One region of the Cytobacillus sp. FSL H8-0458 genome, then DNA from elsewhere that is predicted to be linked to it. Evidence: riboswitches for the same ligand, from Rfam matches in the RefSeq annotation. Region 1 holds a riboswitch; each other region holds the start of a gene.
What was found. Region 1 has a riboswitch for thiamine pyrophosphate ahead of tenI (thiazole tautomerase TenI). Riboswitches for the same ligand answer to the same signal wherever they lie in the genome.
Positions count from the first base shown of each region.

Region 2: another riboswitch for thiamine pyrophosphate. It lies ahead of thiT (energy-coupled thiamine transporter ThiT); the one in region 1 lies ahead of tenI (thiazole tautomerase TenI).
Region 3: another riboswitch for thiamine pyrophosphate. It lies ahead of NYE23_RS14470 (YkoF family thiamine/hydroxymethylpyrimidine-binding protein); the one in region 1 lies ahead of tenI (thiazole tautomerase TenI).
Region 4: another riboswitch for thiamine pyrophosphate. It lies ahead of NYE23_RS08805 (3-oxoacyl-ACP reductase); the one in region 1 lies ahead of tenI (thiazole tautomerase TenI).

Region 1 covers NZ_JBBOBR010000001.1:3,689,862-3,693,913, forward strand. The annotation lists gene NYE23_RS18405 (thiazole synthase) at 1-260, opposite strand, end outside; gene thiS (sulfur carrier protein ThiS) at 262-465, opposite strand; gene thiO (glycine oxidase ThiO) at 462-1,601, opposite strand; gene tenI (thiazole tautomerase TenI) at 1,601-2,209, opposite strand; TPP riboswitch at 2,297-2,407, opposite strand; gene thiC (phosphomethylpyrimidine synthase ThiC) at 2,431-4,052, opposite strand, start outside.
Region 2 covers NZ_JBBOBR010000001.1:1,844,450-1,848,501, forward strand. The annotation lists gene NYE23_RS08955 (AAA family ATPase) at 1-1,591, opposite strand, end outside; TPP riboswitch at 1,858-1,960, shown strand; gene thiT (energy-coupled thiamine transporter ThiT) at 2,029-2,628, shown strand; gene NYE23_RS08965 (hypothetical protein) at 2,717-2,995, shown strand; gene NYE23_RS08970 (hypothetical protein) at 3,116-3,355, shown strand; gene qoxD (cytochrome aa3 quinol oxidase subunit IV) at 3,391-3,696, opposite strand; gene qoxC (cytochrome aa3 quinol oxidase subunit III) at 3,697-4,052, opposite strand, start outside.
Region 3 covers NZ_JBBOBR010000001.1:2,966,319-2,970,370, forward strand. The annotation lists gene NYE23_RS14460 (coproporphyrinogen III oxidase) at 1-809, opposite strand, end outside; gene NYE23_RS14465 (Cof-type HAD-IIB family hydrolase) at 1,064-1,930, opposite strand; TPP riboswitch at 2,157-2,258, shown strand; gene NYE23_RS14470 (YkoF family thiamine/hydroxymethylpyrimidine-binding protein) at 2,638-3,243, shown strand; gene NYE23_RS14475 (ECF transporter S component) at 3,245-3,841, shown strand; gene NYE23_RS14480 (ABC transporter ATP-binding protein) at 3,825-4,052, shown strand, end outside.
Region 4 covers NZ_JBBOBR010000001.1:1,817,814-1,821,865, forward strand. The annotation lists gene NYE23_RS08790 (CBO0543 family protein) at 86-601, opposite strand; gene NYE23_RS08795 (Cof-type HAD-IIB family hydrolase) at 744-1,493, shown strand; gene NYE23_RS08800 (OsmC family protein) at 1,532-1,981, opposite strand; TPP riboswitch at 2,097-2,209, shown strand; gene NYE23_RS08805 (3-oxoacyl-ACP reductase) at 2,315-3,076, shown strand; gene thiM (hydroxyethylthiazole kinase) at 3,090-3,905, shown strand; gene thiD (bifunctional hydroxymethylpyrimidine kinase/phosphomethylpyrimidine kinase) at 3,908-4,052, shown strand, end outside.

The DNA of each region.
Region 1 (4,052 bases):
TTGGATAGCCTTGCTATTCGGACAGCCTCCTCCGCTGTACTCGCCCCTGCCGTATTAGGAAGTAATTTATATTTCTTTAAATCCAGCTTTTCCAAAAAGTTGGGCTGGTTCGCTTCAAAAATGTTCATACGGCGTACAGCAAAAGTAAGCACCTCTGTTTCCGATGCTTCTACAGCTTCTCTTTGCACATCAAAGTTTGGATATTTTCCTGTTCCTAGCAGCAGCCGTGAGTTAAATTCATAGGGTCCAATTTTCAACAAATCATCCGCCTCCCACAAAGTGTACTATTTCGATTCGATCCCCATCTGTCAGTAGGGTTTCAGCATGCGTGGATTTATCCAAAATATGCTGGTTTAGTTCGACAATGACTACCTTCTGTTCCAAATTAAAGTGCTCGAGCAGAAGTGAAACAGAATTAACTGTTTCCGGCAGCACCATAGCATCACCATTAATGACAACATTCATAAAAACACCCCTTTTGACGAATGGACTAAACATTCAAGCCGGGACAGCTTAAACGGGTTATGCTGCTCCGTTTTGCCTTCGAGGATGTCTGCCATCAGCTCTCCTGTTGCCGGGGCAAGAAGGATCCCATTCCGAAAGTGGCCCGCAGCAATATATAGCCCTCTATAAGCAGGATGTTCTCCTAAAAAAGGCTGTCCATCAGCCGATTGCGGTCGAATCCCTGTCCAGGCACGCTCCCATTCAGCCTTAACTATATCCGGAACCAGTTCTTTCGCCTTTTCCATCAGCGAGGATATTCCCTCAAGGGTCACCTTCTCATCAAATGAATTTACCTTAACCGTCGCTCCAACTACCAGCCTCCCAGATTGCTTTGGAACGATATAGCATCCATGTGAAAAAATCGTCCCCTGTACAAGCGGTTTTTCAAGCTTGACCGAGAAGCACTCGCCTTTAACCGGAATAATGGGCAGCGCAAGGTCCGTTCTTTCAAGAATCTCCCTGCTCCAGGCCCCGGAAGCAACAATAACTGAATCTGCCAGAAATTCCCCCTGGCTGGTTCTGACCCCATAAACCTTTTCGTCTTTTAAAATAAAATCTGTTACATGTGTATACTCATAAACTTCTGCGCCGAGGGCTATTGAAGCTTTTGCAAAGGCAAGGGACAATTCATATGCCTGCACCTGTCCGTCATTCGGTATATACATGGCACCCCTCAATTTGTTTGATACGAACGGTTCACGTTTGATCAGGTCATCAATCGAAAACCATTCGGCCTGCTCATCCGCTTTTTGCTGGCTTTCTATCAATCTTTTTAATACCTGCTCCTCTTCTTTATTAGACGCCACTTTATATACACCCTTATTTTGATAGCCAATATGCACTTGTGCTAAGTCTTCCAGTTCAGGAATCAGGCTCCGGTACATGGAGCGGCTTTTGCATGCCAGCTGGAATAGCGGGCCGTCTTCTGTCAGTTCCGTTTGGGCTCCTAAAATTCCAGCTGCTGCTCCAGAAGCCTTGCCGGCTATTTTCCCCTTATCCAAAACAGCTGCTCTATACCCTCTTTTAGCCAGTTGAAAAGCAATGGAGCTTCCGTTAATGCCGCCTCCAACTATCACAGCGTCAAACATTTTCCTCATTATTTCCCCTCCTCATTTAATTTTTTTGAAAAGAGCTTCGCTGCCTCCACAGGATCCTTTGCCTGCAAAATCCCTGACATTACAGCAATGCCATCTGCTCCTGCCTCCAAAACCTCAGGGACTTTCTCTGGTTTAATGCCTCCAATCGCCAATACCGGAATATCTACTGCCTTTTTAAGAGCCTCCAGTGACCCGGTACCTCTTGGCGGGACTCCCTTCTTGGAATCGGTTTCAAATATGTGCCCAAACAGGATATAATCAGCACCCTGTTTTGCAGCCTTTTCAGCTGCCTCAAGAGAATGTACGGAACAGCCCACTTTTAAATCCGGAAAATGCATTTTTACCATATGAACCGGCAGACTGTGGAAAGCAAGATGCACACCCGCGTTAAACGCCCAGGCAACATCCACCCGATCATTAATAACAATTTTATGAATGGGGATTCCCTCATTACGAAGCAGCTTAACTCCTTCATATAGCTCCCTAGAGGTTCGATGTTTTTCCCTCAAGTGGAACTTGTCTGCAAAAGGTTCCACTTCACCTGCTATTTCAGCAAAAGCCTCTAGAGAAAGCTCTCCATCTGATATAACATGCAACTGTTTTCTCATCGCGACTGCTCCCATGCTATTTTTAGATTTTCTGCAAATAAAAAACCACCTTCTAAATAGAAAGCGGCGGTATGGGGCCCAGAATTCAGGCCCGATCCTCCACTTCCCTACGCTGGTATTCAAGCCAGATCAGGTTCTAAGGGTCTTAAAGCTCTTGCCTTAATCTCAGCCTGCAAACAGGCACCCCCAGCAGATATAAATGCTATTAAGCTACTATTCATTTACTGATAGATGGTTCCTCCGGACTTTTTAAATTCCTCAGCTTTTTCTTCCATGCCTTTCTGTATCGCTTCATCCGTGTCAAACTTATTCTCTATTGCATATTTCCGGATATCCTGAGAAATTCTCATACTGCAAAATTTTGGGCCGCACATGGAACAAAAATGAGCTGTTTTTGCACCTTCAGCCGGCAGTGTTTCATCATGGAATTCCAAAGCGCGCTCAGGATCCAATGAGAGATTGAATTGATCTATCCAGCGGAATTCAAAACGGGCTTTTGACAGGGCATCATCCCTTTTTTGCGCTCCTGGATGTCCCTTTGCCAGATCTGCAGCATGCGCGGCAATTTTATACGTGATGACACCCTCGCGCACATCGTCTCTATTTGGCAAACCCAAATGTTCTTTAGGGGTAACATAGCAAAGCATTGCCGTCCCATACCAGCCTATCATGGCAGCCCCGATTGCAGAGGTAATATGGTCATATCCCGGAGCTATATCAGTCGTAAGGGGTCCGAGTGTATAGAATGGTGCTTCTTTACAGATTTCCAATTGTTTATCCATATTCTCCTTGATTAAATGCATTGGAACATGTCCAGGACCCTCGACCATTACCTGTACATCATGTTCCCAAGCAATTTTCGTCAGCTCCCCAAGTGTTTCAAGCTCCGCAAATTGAGCCCCATCATTTGCATCTGCAATCGATCCCGGCCGAAGTCCATCCCCCAGGGAAAAGGCCACATCATAAGCTTTCATGATTTCGCAGATTTCTTCAAAGTGTGTATATAAAAAGTTCTCTTTATGATGATGCAGGCACCATTGGGCCATAATGGATCCGCCCCTCGACACAATTCCGGTCAGCCTTTTGGCAGTAAGCGGTACATAACGCAAAAGGACACCTGCATGGATTGTAAAATAATCAACACCCTGCTCTGCCTGTTCGATTAAGGTATCCCTATATATTTCCCACGTGAGGTCCTCAGCAATGCCATTCACCTTTTCAAGTGCCTGGTAAATGGGAACAGTCCCGACCGGAACAGCGGAGTTCCTGATAATCCATTCGCGTGTAGTATGAATATTTTTACCGGTAGACAGATCCATAATTGTATCTGCCCCCCATCGGGTAGCCCAGGTCATTTTCTCTACCTCTTCTTCAATAGAGGATGAAACAGCCGAGTTTCCAATGTTCGCATTAATCTTCACGTGAAAATTTCTTCCGATAATCATTGGCTCTGTCTCAGGATGATTGATGTTGGAAGGAATAATCGCCCGTCCTCTTGCTACTTCAGACCGCACAAATTCCGGTTCCATATTTTCCCGAATGGCTATAAACTCCATCTCAGGGGTAATGATTCCCTTTTTTGCATAGTGAAGCTGGGTGACATTCTTCCCTCTTATCGCTCTCAATGGCTTGCGGGATAAGCCAGGAAAGACTTTATGATTAGCACGCGGATCATGTTCATCGCGGAACCCGTTATCCTCGGGCTTAATTTCCCGCCCATCATACTCTTCAACATCCCCGCGTTCCTGAATCCACCGGCTTTTCACAGCGGGAAGCCCTGTTTTTAGATCTGCCGTGTATTGAGGATCCGTATAAGGCCCGCTCGTATCATATAAGCGAACCG
Region 2 (4,052 bases), 1.8 Mb from region 1:
CTAATGCTTTTTGGAATAGATCCTGCATTTTAGCTTCTTTTTGTCCTTTGTTGAAGGTAAGCTCGAAGCCGTTATCAAGTAAACCGGTATCAACCATTTGCTCTATGATATGCTTCGCTTGTTTAACATCACCGCTTACCCCAATGCTGTGCTCGCCAAGAATCATTCTTTCTGATACTCCGCCAGCGAGAATCATCGCAACCTGGTCAAGCAATTCACTTGTTGTCGATAAGTGAAGTTCTTTTTGAATAGGAGCTACATATCCAAGTGCTTCGCCACGCGGAATGATGGTTGCTTTCCGGACAGAACCCGGTTTTGTTAAGGCAGCCACTAATGCATGGCCAGCTTCATGAATGGCAACCCGCTGCTTCGTCCCGGCATCCTGTAAAGCACGGGTGGTGGTTCCCAAAATAGTGCGGTCCAGCGCATAATCCAAATCTTCTTTTGAGATAATTTCCTGGCCGTTGCGGACAGCTCTGCGGCTTGCCGTTTCGAAAAGGGAATGGAGGTCTGCTCCTGAAAAACCGGAAGTGCTTTCTGCCAGATCGCCAAGAGTTGTCATAACATCTTCAGCCAGTAACTTATTTCGTGTATGAATATTTATTATCTCTCTTCGGCCCCTTGTATCTGGAAGAGGGACGTTGAAGGAGAAGTCAATCCGTCCAGGACGCAGGAATGCTTCGTCGAGCATATCCTTCCGGTTGGTGGCGGCAATAAATAATATTCCATCATTGGAATGTCCGCCGTCCAGCTGGACCAGAAGTTCAGTTAACGTTTTTTCGCTTTCTTCTCCGCCATGCTGCTTTCTTCGTCCTGCAAGTGCATCCACTTCGTCAATAAAGACGACAGCAGGAGCATGCTTTCTGGCATTCTGGAAAAGGTTTCTGACACGGGATGCACCAACGCCAACGAATAATTCATTAAACCCGGAACCGCTAGTAGAAAAGAAAGTTGCTCCCAGTTCCTTGGCGATTGCCTGAGCCAGCAATGTTTTTCCCGTTCCGGGAGGTCCGTATAAAAGAATACCCTTCGGCGGCTTGATCCCCATTTTTAAGGAGCGCTCAGGTTCCTTTAAAATGGAAAGAGTCTGCATGATTTCCTCTTTCATTTCCTCCTGAATCCCGCCAACATCTTCAAGTGAAATGGAAGGAAGGGCTTTAGGCTTCGAGACACTTTGCTTCATTGTATTTGTTGCACCCATTCCGCCTTTTCCTGACTTAAACAGGTAAATTCCAATGGCTATGAACAGAAGGAGTATACCGCCGAGAATCCAGGGGGTATAAGGTCCTGTGGCTGCGAACGTATATTGTATATTATAGGTTTCTACTAATTTATCAACCATATCGCTGTTGGGAGGCACATGGGAGATGTACTCGCCATCAGGAGCTGTGATTAGAAGTTTCCCATTTTTATATTCCTGTACTGCAACAGTCTTTCCATCCTGGGAGGCTATAATTTTTTCCACAGAAGAAAACGGGACTGTCACATCCTTTTTTCCTGCTTGTACGGTCCAAATAACCGCCGCCAAAATCACCGTGACTACCAATGCAATAGAAATTATCGTCGAAGGCTTCTTGAGACGTGATTTCAACTAATTCCCTCCTCATTGAACATACCTACATTATAAGGAATTAAAATTGTTAATAAAAGGGTTTAACTCTTTTTAAACGTTGTAAATTATGGAAAAATAATTTTTTTTACTAGAATGTGTGCTACAACAGCGTTCAGATGCTATTAATTTGTGAAAAAATTGTGACAGGCACGGAGGATACCCGTTAGATACATTTAAAAACTTTTCACCAGGAACCCTTTTCACTTTTACCTATTTCATATATACTAAAAGCGGATAATTTAATAACGTGCCACAAGGGGAGCATATCGCTGAGAGTGAACAGTCCGCTGTTCTGACCCTTTGAACCTGTTAGTTAATGCTAGCGCAGGAATGTGGAATAATAAAAGGCAGATGTACTTTTCTGCCTGCTTGTTCTCCCTTGGGGTATCGTCATACGATTAAAGGGGGATTTTTTTATGAAAAAATTAAGCTTAACCGCGATGATAGAGGCTTCATTTTTTGCAGCCTTTGCTATCATTCTTGATTTTCTGCCATCCATCAAGCTGTCGCCATCCATCTCCATATCTGCCGCGATGATTCCGATTTTCATACTGGCTTTCAGGCGGGGCTTTAAGGTCAGCTTCATTGCTGGCCTCTTATGGGGGATTTTGCAGATTGCCATGGGGGATGCCTGGATTGCTACTCCGCTTCAGGCATTTATTGAGTATTTTGTGGCATTTGCCTGTATCGGTTTTGCCGGTTTGTTTTACCGCGTCATCCAAAATCAGCTGCGGGCAGGCAACAAGAAGAAGGCATTGGCATGGGTTGTCTTAGCCGTATTTGCCGGAAGCCTTGCCCGGTATTTCTGGCATTTCATAGCAGGTGTACTGTTCTTCGGAAGCTATGCGCCAAAAGGGATGTCACCGGTCCTTTTTTCCTTCCTGGCAAACGGGGCAACCATGCTTGGAGGGGCAATTCTCTGCTCGATCCTGGCCGTGTTAATTATTTCATCGGCACCTAGAATAATCATTCAAAAATCGGATCAAGGTCTTCAAACTCACAAGAATGCTTCCTGATAGAGCTGCCTCTTTGATATTTCAAAGAGGTTTTTTTATATTTTAGGAAATTGCTCCTGAAAAATGGGTATATTACTCAAAAAGGGGAGTGAAGACTTTGACCAATACATTGCAGGGAAACATTATCACAGGTGTATTTGATGCTGAAACCAGTGCCTTTGAAATCCAGAAAGTAAAAAGTTTCAGTACCCAGTCAGTCCTCAGCAAAAATCAGTGTGAAACTCTGTATAACTATCTATCACTTCATGAAGAGGATGAGGGAGGACAAATCATTACACTGTACGATCAAATGCCGCTCATGCTGACCCGGCAGGAAATATGCAGTCTGAAGAAAGATTTGGAGTACATTAAAAAGCTATATCAGTAGAAAAACGCTTTGCAGCTTGCAGAGCTTTTTTTTGACGAAAATAATTTTGACAAACTTGTGACAAAAAGTTTGACAAATTTGTGAACATAGTTAGAATATTAAGTATAAGGAGATGGGAGAATGACACTTCAACAGCAGCGCGTCTTGCATTTTTTTAGGAATATTACAGCTGCAGGCATTATATTAGGTTTTATTGTTTTTATTTCAAGCTTTTTTGTAAGCGGTATCACAGGAGAGTATGTGTTATCCATCGGCTTAAGCATTATGGTTTCTTCCATGCTGCTTTTCGGATTCGGATTTTTTATCAATGTAATGGAAGAAATGACAAAGGGAAGCAAGGGTATAAGACAATACAAATAAAACCGGCCTCCAGAGGGGGACCGGTTTTTTTGTACTTAATGAGCAGCGTGACCAGAGGTTAATACCCAAATGGACCCCACTACAATAACAATTACCATAAATACGGCATAAATCATATTCACTAAGTTCGTCTTGCCGTCTTCACCTTCTCTTAAGTGCATGAACATGAACAGCTGCATGCCTGCCTGAACGACAGCCAGTGAGCCGATGATCCACATGATCACTTTAAAAGAAAGGTTCGTTTTTAAAGCAATTCCTGCTGCTGCAAAAGTCAGCACAAGGGAAACAACAAATCCAATGACATGGCTTATCGGGAAGCTTTTTGATTGATGATGTTCCATTTAAGCCACCAGTCCTTTCAAATACACAAATGTGAAGATAAAGATCCAGACTACATCAAGGAAGTGCCAGTAAAGGCCGATAATAAACGTCTTTCTTGCTGTAGTAGGGGTAAGGCCTCTTTTTAGAAGCTGAATGATGACCATAGTTGCCCAGCCGATTCCCAAAGTTACGTGAGCTCCGTGTGTCCCCAGTAAAACAAATAAGCTGGAAAGGAATGCACTTGTCTGCATCGTTGCACCTTCATGGGCATAATGGATGAATTCATTAATCTCCATGAAGAGGAAGCCTGCGCCTAGAGCAAGGGTAATCACCAGCCAGGTGATTAGCCCTTTAAGGTTATGCCGGCGCATTTCAA
Region 3 (4,052 bases), 720 kb from region 1:
GCTTCCACAGTGACCTCTCTAATGTTTTCTACATCTGGAAAAGATTCATACATTTCCTCATAAAGCATATCCATCTCTTCTGCCGTAATGCTTGTCGGAGTCCCTCCACCATAATAGACAGTAGTGATTTTTACATTATTTTCTTTCAGCCAATTACCAATTTTGCGCATTTCAAAATGAAGGCCGCCAAGAAATGAGTTAACAGAACCCTGCCTGCCATTAATTGCATATGCGGGAAAAGTACAATACGCGCACTTTGTCGGGCAGAAAGGAATGCCAATATATATGCTTACCTCATTTTTCAAGTCATAAAGATCTGGCACAACAGCAAGCTGCCGGTCTACAATATTCTGCATAAGCTGGATTTTTTCATCTGTAATCAAGTACTCCTCCTTCAGCTGCTGATGAGCTTCCTGGAGAGGTGTCTGATTCTGCATGGCACGGTGAAGCAATTTTGTAGGACGTACCCCCGTTAGAATTCCCCACTTCTGGGTAATGCCCGTCCATTCCTGCAAAACAGTCAGATATACATGTGATACAGCATTCTTCACTTGTTTAAAATTCTCTTTTTCTGACTCAGCCGGAACGAAATTTTTTTCAAAATTGGCTGTAAGATGTCTGCTGTCTTTATCAGTAAGCTCTGCAGCAGCTTTAATGTGTTGTCCTCGCTCAATCTGAAAAGAAATTGTCAGATCTGCTGCAGAATTCTCACCCAGCACCACTTCACATTCTTCAAAAAAGAGGTTCCCAATCAGCCGAAGCGGCCGATGGAATCGTTCATCCTGTATGCCTAAAATTGAAATGTTCAAATCTATCACCTTTTTTTAGAAAATATAATAATCTGCCGGTGTTTCATCTCACTGATGGCAGCTGCAGAGTCTTTATAATTGATGTTGACAAACTCCTTTTAGTGTACAGAAATGGGGAAACAAGGTCAATATCAGGGAAGTGAATACTTTGGATCGCTTTATTTAATTCACTCTTTTTCTATCTTTCTCTTTATCCATTGCCCTAAATCAAAAAAGAGAGCCGATCTGCCTGACCGACTCTCTTTCATTCAATTTTATTTTAACAGATTCATTTTCTTCAGGAAGTCAATTGGATGCTGTTTGCGGAAATGTTCTTTAACCATGTAGCTTACACCGCTCTGGTCATTAGATCGTGTCAGCCAGTCTGCTGCCTTTTTTACATCTGCCGGGGCATTGCCCATTGCCACACCCAGACCGGCGGCTTCAATCATTTCCAGATCATCTTCAGAATCTCCTATGACGACCATTTGGTTTCTGGAAATTCCAAGATGTTCACATAAATAAAGCAAACCATTCAGCTTTGAAACTCCTGAAGGAACAATGTCCATCCTCAGATCATTCAGTTTAATGACTTCTACATTTTCAAACATGCCCCAAATGGCTGTCTTAGCATCCTCAAGGTCTTCTTTATCTTCAAAGTACACTTCAATTTTCGGCGGTGTGACCGGCTCATCTAATATGGTGTCACTTAATGAATCCACAAATTGCTGGGAAAAAAAAATGGGATCGCCGGTTGTAAAAACAGTTTTAGCAAGCATATTGGTATTGAGCTTCGTTTTGTTGGCAAGGGAATATTTTTCGTGCACCAGCCTGATTTGACAGGTAAAGCCTTCAAGCAGGCGCACGATTTCAAACGTTTCATCTTCCTGAATCCTTTTTACAAATATCGGTTTTTCCTGGGAGGCTGCAATATATGCCCCCCTGTGTGTGACCAGCAAAGAATTGATTTTCAATGCTTTAGCCACTTTTTTCGCGGATGGAAAGCTTCTGGAAGTGACAAGTGTTACATAAATTCCCTTTTGCTGAACATATTCTATCGCTTCTTTTGTTGATTTATGAAGTCTTCCATTTGATTGGAGTAGTGTTCCGTCTATGTTTAAAGCAAGCATTCTGTATATCATCCAATTTGCCCCCTATTCTCGGTGTAAAATTGTCCTATTACACTTTTATGAAGGAAAGGACTTGATTAGAACATAACATGGACAATGCGGAAATATTTTCATAGCTTACTGCTTAATGACGGCTATTGTCTGATTTTCCGATCATTTGATATAAAAAATGATAAATTATTCATTTACATTTTGTTTGCTCCGTATTAAGATGGAGTCATTAAAACTGCATATCAAAGTTTTGCACTAGGGGAGCTTTTTGGCTGAGAAGAACAATCCGTTCTGACTCTTATCACCCGATCTGGATAATACCAGCGTGGGGAAGTGCAGGTGAACGGCTATCATTTATAGTGTATTGATAACATTCAACTGCATTTCCTTATGGGAATGCAGTTTTTTATTTTCATTAGGCTCTTTTCGTATAAATTGTTGTTTTTGGCATATTAATGTTGTCCGTTGATTTCCGCTCCAGGCTGCTCGCTTTCCGCGGGGCGGGCGGTGAGCCTCCTCGACGCTTCGCGTCTGCGGGGTCTCACCTGTCCCGCAACTCCCGCAGGAGGTTGAATAAGCTTCCTCGGAAAACACCGCACGAAGAAAATGCGAATGCATTTTTGAGAATCTCGCACCTTCCGCTCCAATCAACTCAGTAAATAAGATACAAAAAGCAACAACTTTGCGAAAATAGCCTTTCATTAAAACTTAAATAGGAGGATGAAAAAATGCAGGAAAATTTTCTATGCGGAACAAGTGAAATTACAGGGTGCAGGTTTTCGATTTACCCCATGACTGACAGGTTTGCTGATGTTATTTTATCAGCTCTAAAAGAAGTGGACACGAGCAAGGTATGGATGGAAACAGATGATGTGAGCACCTGTGTGCGAGGCAGATCTAATCATGTTTTCGATGTGGTCAAAGCTATTTATCTTGAAACAGTTAAGCATGGAGACCATGTAGTATTTAACGGCACTTTTTCAAATGGATGTCCCGGTGATACTGCAGGAGATGCTTATCTTGCTGAGAATGAGGAACGGGCAAATGAAGAATCAGCAGCAGGGATCAGCCAGGAAGTCGCGGTCCAGTTCGCCCTTTATCCGATGGGGATTCCTGATTACATGAATGTCATTATGGACCAGGTCGAGCTTGCAAAGAATCAGGGAACTTTTACTAAAGGGGTGCATTATGCTTCAAGATTAGATGGGGATGCACACTCTGTTTTTAAAACACTTGAGGATGCTTTTGAAAACTGTAAGAAAAGCAATTCTGCGCATATTGTTATGACGGTGAATATGTCTGCCAATAGTCCATCCAAAAAGGAGACTGAATAATATGCTTGAAAAGTGGAAGCTTCGTGAAGTCATTGTTTTGTCTGTACTCGCTGTCGTGTTTGCAGTTGTATACCTGGTATTCATGCAATTTGGCAACGTGCTATATGCAATGTTCGGCTTAATTGGCTATGATCTTATTTTTGGCATTTGGTTTATTGTTTCAATTCTCGCAGCGTACATAATCAGAAAACCCGGGGCAGCTTTCTTATCGGAAACCATCGCTGCAGCGATTGAAGTCATGATCGGCAATGCAGTCGGTCCCCGCCTGATTTTGTCTGGCATGATTCAGGGGATTGGAGCGGAAGCTGTTTTTGCGGCCGCGAAATGGAATAATTACCGGACATGGGTGTTAATTGCTGCCGGCATGGGCTCTTCTGTTACAAGCTTTATTTGGGGCTACTTCATTTCCGGCTATGCGGCCCTCTCACCCGGTTATGTAACTGCTATGTTTTTTGTGAGGCTGATCAGCGGTGCTTTACTAGCTGGATTGCTGGGCAAATGGCTGAGCGAAAGCCTTGCAAAAACTGGGGCATTAAACAGCTTTCCTATTGGAAAAGAGCTGAAAAGGGGAAAATCGGAAAATGGCATTACAGCATAACCGGCACATATTAAAAACTGAACAGCTTTCCTTCAGATATGAAGATGTGGAGAAACCTATCTTTAAAAATGTGCAATTCAGCCTTTATCCAGGGGAAGCAGTGCTACTATTGGGCCCCAGCGGATCGGGAAAAAGCACACTAGCTTTCTGCTTAAATAAATTGTATCCGGAGGCCGTTGATGGCGAATTGGATGGGAGCATTTTATTCAAG
Region 4 (4,052 bases), 1.9 Mb from region 1:
GGTTAAGAACAGAAGGAGCAAAAATAAGAACACAGACAAATCGTTCTGAATGATCATTCCATTACACCTCACTTCATGTTTGCATTTATTTTAGGCTGTCCAATGGAACGGGAAATAATAAGTAGAAAATGACCGCAGCAGGCAGAGAAATGAGCATGGCTATTACAGGTTTTCTGTAGTGGACTTTTAATACTGCAAACAAAGCGATATTCAGCCAAATATTATGCCAGCCATTCCAGCCGTTATCGTACACATACATCCCTTTATGGGCAAACAGAGATTGAATAATCGTAAAAAAGCCAATCCATACAGCAGAGTAAATGTATCCATGTTTTTTATTCTCAGGATAACGCTGCAGATATATGATCAGAGCCATAGGAGTAATAAAATAAGTGAAAGCTAAGTTAATTATGGAATGATTAAGCCATTCTGCCGTAATGCCTCTAAAAGCCCACAGAGTATGATTAAAATAGAGCATGTTGTAGGTAAGATTAATCGCTATAAAAAATAAAACAGTCGGATATTGTTTTCTCCACTGCGACCAGTCAATAAAGCGGTAAGCAAACAAAATCCATACAACAATAACAAGTATCAGATACATAGGACATCACCTTTAATATTTAATACATACAGGTATTGCCATTTTTTAAAAAAATATTCACCTGAAAAGCACCGTCTTTGAAGGATAGCCGGGTTACCTATATAATGGCTTTATTGTGTTAATAGAAGAAAGGGAGAGGATCATGACAGAATCAAAAATTCCACCGCAGATCAAGTTAATTGCTCTCGATATGGATGGAACTTTATTAAATTCCAAAGGGGAAATTCCTGAAGAGAACCGTGCAGCCATAAAAGAGGCAAAGGAGAAAGGAATTGAAGTCATCTTGAGCACCGGAAGATCAAGGCTTACAGCAGGCGATCATGCCGATTCCCTGGAATTAAACTCCTACTTAATCACGGTTAATGGCAGTGAAATATTTGGACCGGACGGAGAATCAATCTCAAGAGCTCCCGTTGATTCCAAAGTTATGGAATGGATGTGGAACTTATCACAGTCACATAAGACCAATTTCTGGGCCACCAGCTGCGAACAGGTCTGGAACAACGAAATGCCGGAAAATATCCATGAACATGAATGGCTCAAATTTGGATTTGATATTTCAGATGATAACATCAGGGAACTGATTCATAAGGAACTGCAGACAAAAGGCGATCTGGAAATTACTAACTCAAGCTTAACCAATATTGAAGTCAATGCTCTGGGCATCAACAAAGCCAAAGGGATCCAGAAGGTAACAGAGCTTCTGGGCATTTCCATGGAAAATGTAATGGCCATGGGTGACAGCTTGAACGATATTGCCATGATTGAGGAATCAGGCTGGGGAGTAGCGATGGGAAATGCCCAGGAAATCGTGAAAGAAACAGCCGATGCAGTGACGGGAACCAATAATGAAGCCGGTGTTGCACAGGCAATCAGAAAATGGGCATTTTAGTGAACAAAAACCGGCTATTAAGCCGGTTTTTTGATTCACTACTTTGATCTAAGTACGGTTTCCTGCAACTCGACTTTCACATTCCCTTTAATTGCCCTTGAGATCATGCAGGATGCTTCTGCTTTTTGGGCCAGCTTTCGCGCAAGTGCATGGTCCTTTTCATCGGCATCTGCCTTCAGCACGATAACCGGGCGATGAATGATTTTCCTGTAGGTAATCACACCTTTGGTCACATCCACAACACCGACTGATTCCATCGTTAGGTCATCTTTCTCAAGCCGGCTGCGTTCCATCATGGCTGCCAGGGTAATAATATAACAAGTGGCCGCCGCCCCCAGCAGCATTTCATCCGGATTGGTTCCAATTCCAGGACCATCCATTTCGGGCGGTATTGATACCTTTGTTTTCAGCCCACCTGTTTCAATTTCTCCCACATCATTGCGAAGGCCAGGCCAGTGAGCTTTTAAATGAAAATGGTGTTCAGCCATATTTAAACCCTCCAAGTTATGTATTTCTCCTTACACATTAAAGAGGAACAGGCAGAATTGCAAGACTTTACAGATTTCACGTTTCAGGCTAAGATGAAAATAGTCAACTTAATAGTTTTACTGCTAGGGGTGCCCGATGCTCGCGGGCTGAGAAAGAAACCGGACTGTTTTTTACCCTTGGGACCTGATCTGGATCATACCAGCGTAGGAAAGTAGTAATTTCGGAGAACAAGCATGATTCTCTATAGATTATTCAGCCAGGTCCAATTTCGGATCTGGTTTTTATTTTGTTCTCAAAACAAATGAATTGGCTATCAATAAGGAGGATTTTCTATGAATCTTAACGATCAGATTGTCATTATTACAGGCAGCAGCAGAGGGTTGGGCAAAGAAACAGCAAAAGCATTCTCGAGAGAAGGGGCGAGAATTGTCATTAACTATTTCCATAGCGAGGAAAAAGCCCATGCTTTGCAGAAGGAAATTGGCGAAACAGCCATTGCCATTCGTGCTGATGTTCGGGACAGAGTTCAAGTGAAATCCATGTTTAAAAAGACGAAGGAACACTTTGGAGCACCCATTACAACCATAGTCAATAATGCACTGGTGAATTTTCAATTTGACCCTGTTTCAAAAAAAGATGCAGAAACAATTAAATGGGATGATTACAAAAATCAGCTGGAAGGTGCAATTCTGGGAGCATTGAACACAGTTCAGGCAGGTATTGAAGATATGAAAAAACAGGAGTTTGGCAGGATAATCTCGGTCGGCACCAACCTATTCCAGCATCCAGTTGTACCCTATCATGACTATACGACCAGCAAAGCTGCTTTATTAGGCTTCACCAGAAATATGGCGAATGAGCTGGGCCAATATGGAATTACTGCAAATATGGTATCGGGCGGTTTGTTAAAAACGACAGACGCCAGTGCTTCGACCTCTAAGGAAGTCTTTGAAATTATCGAAAACTCGACTCCATTAAGAAAAGTCACAGAACCTGCAGAAGTGGCAGATGCGATAGTCTTCTTCGCTTCTCCCTGGGCAAGGGCAGTTACAGGACAGAATTTGGTTGTGGATGGCGGACTAGTGATGAATTAAAGGAGGATTTTAGATGAACATTCAGGAGATTAGCAGTCTATTAGATAAAGTAAGAGAGTCAAACCCTCTTGTACATAATATTACAAATGTGGTGGTAACCAATTTTACTGCCAATGGCCTGCTGGCAATTGGGGCATCACCTGTAATGGCATACGCGCATGAAGAGGCGGCTGATATGGCTAAAATCGCCGGGGCGCTGGTTCTCAATATGGGAACACTGACTGAAAAAGAAGTGAAAAGCATGCTTATCGCAGGAAAATCAGCCAATCAGCATGGGGTGCCGGTAGTTTTTGACCCGGTTGGTGCCGGCGCGACAGCTTATCGCACAGAAACAGCCAATAGAATAATGAAAGAATTAGATATTAACATCATAAGAGGCAATGCTGCAGAAATTGCCAATGCAGCAGGACAGCAGTGGAATATTAAGGGCGTTGATGCCGGAGAAGCAGAGGGAAACACTTCTGAGCTCGCAAAGTCGGCAGCAAATAAACTTGGTGCAGTCACCGTCATTACAGGGAAACAAGACATCGTTTCAGATGGACATTCAACTCTTATGATCAACAATGGCCATCCACTGTTAACGAAAGTAACAGGTGCCGGATGTCTTTTGACTTCTGTCATTGGAGCTTTCGCAGCTGTTGAAAAGGATCCAGTAAAAGCGGCAGCTGCTTCCTTGATCGTGTATGGCTCTGCAGCCGAAATGGCTGCAGAAAAAACGGATGGCAGAGGTCCGGGCACTTTCCAAATTGAGTTCTTAAATAGCTTATATACTATTTCAGGTGCAGATGTTGAATTGCGCGGCTCTTTTAGTCAGATAGGAGGGGAATAAATATGAAGGTGAACAAAGCATTAACCATAGCAGGATCAGACAGCGGCGGCGGTGCGGGTATTCAGGCAGATTTAAAAACCTTTCAGGAACTTGGTGTATTCGGCATGTCAGCGTTAACTGCCGTAACGGCCCAAAACACCAGGGGAG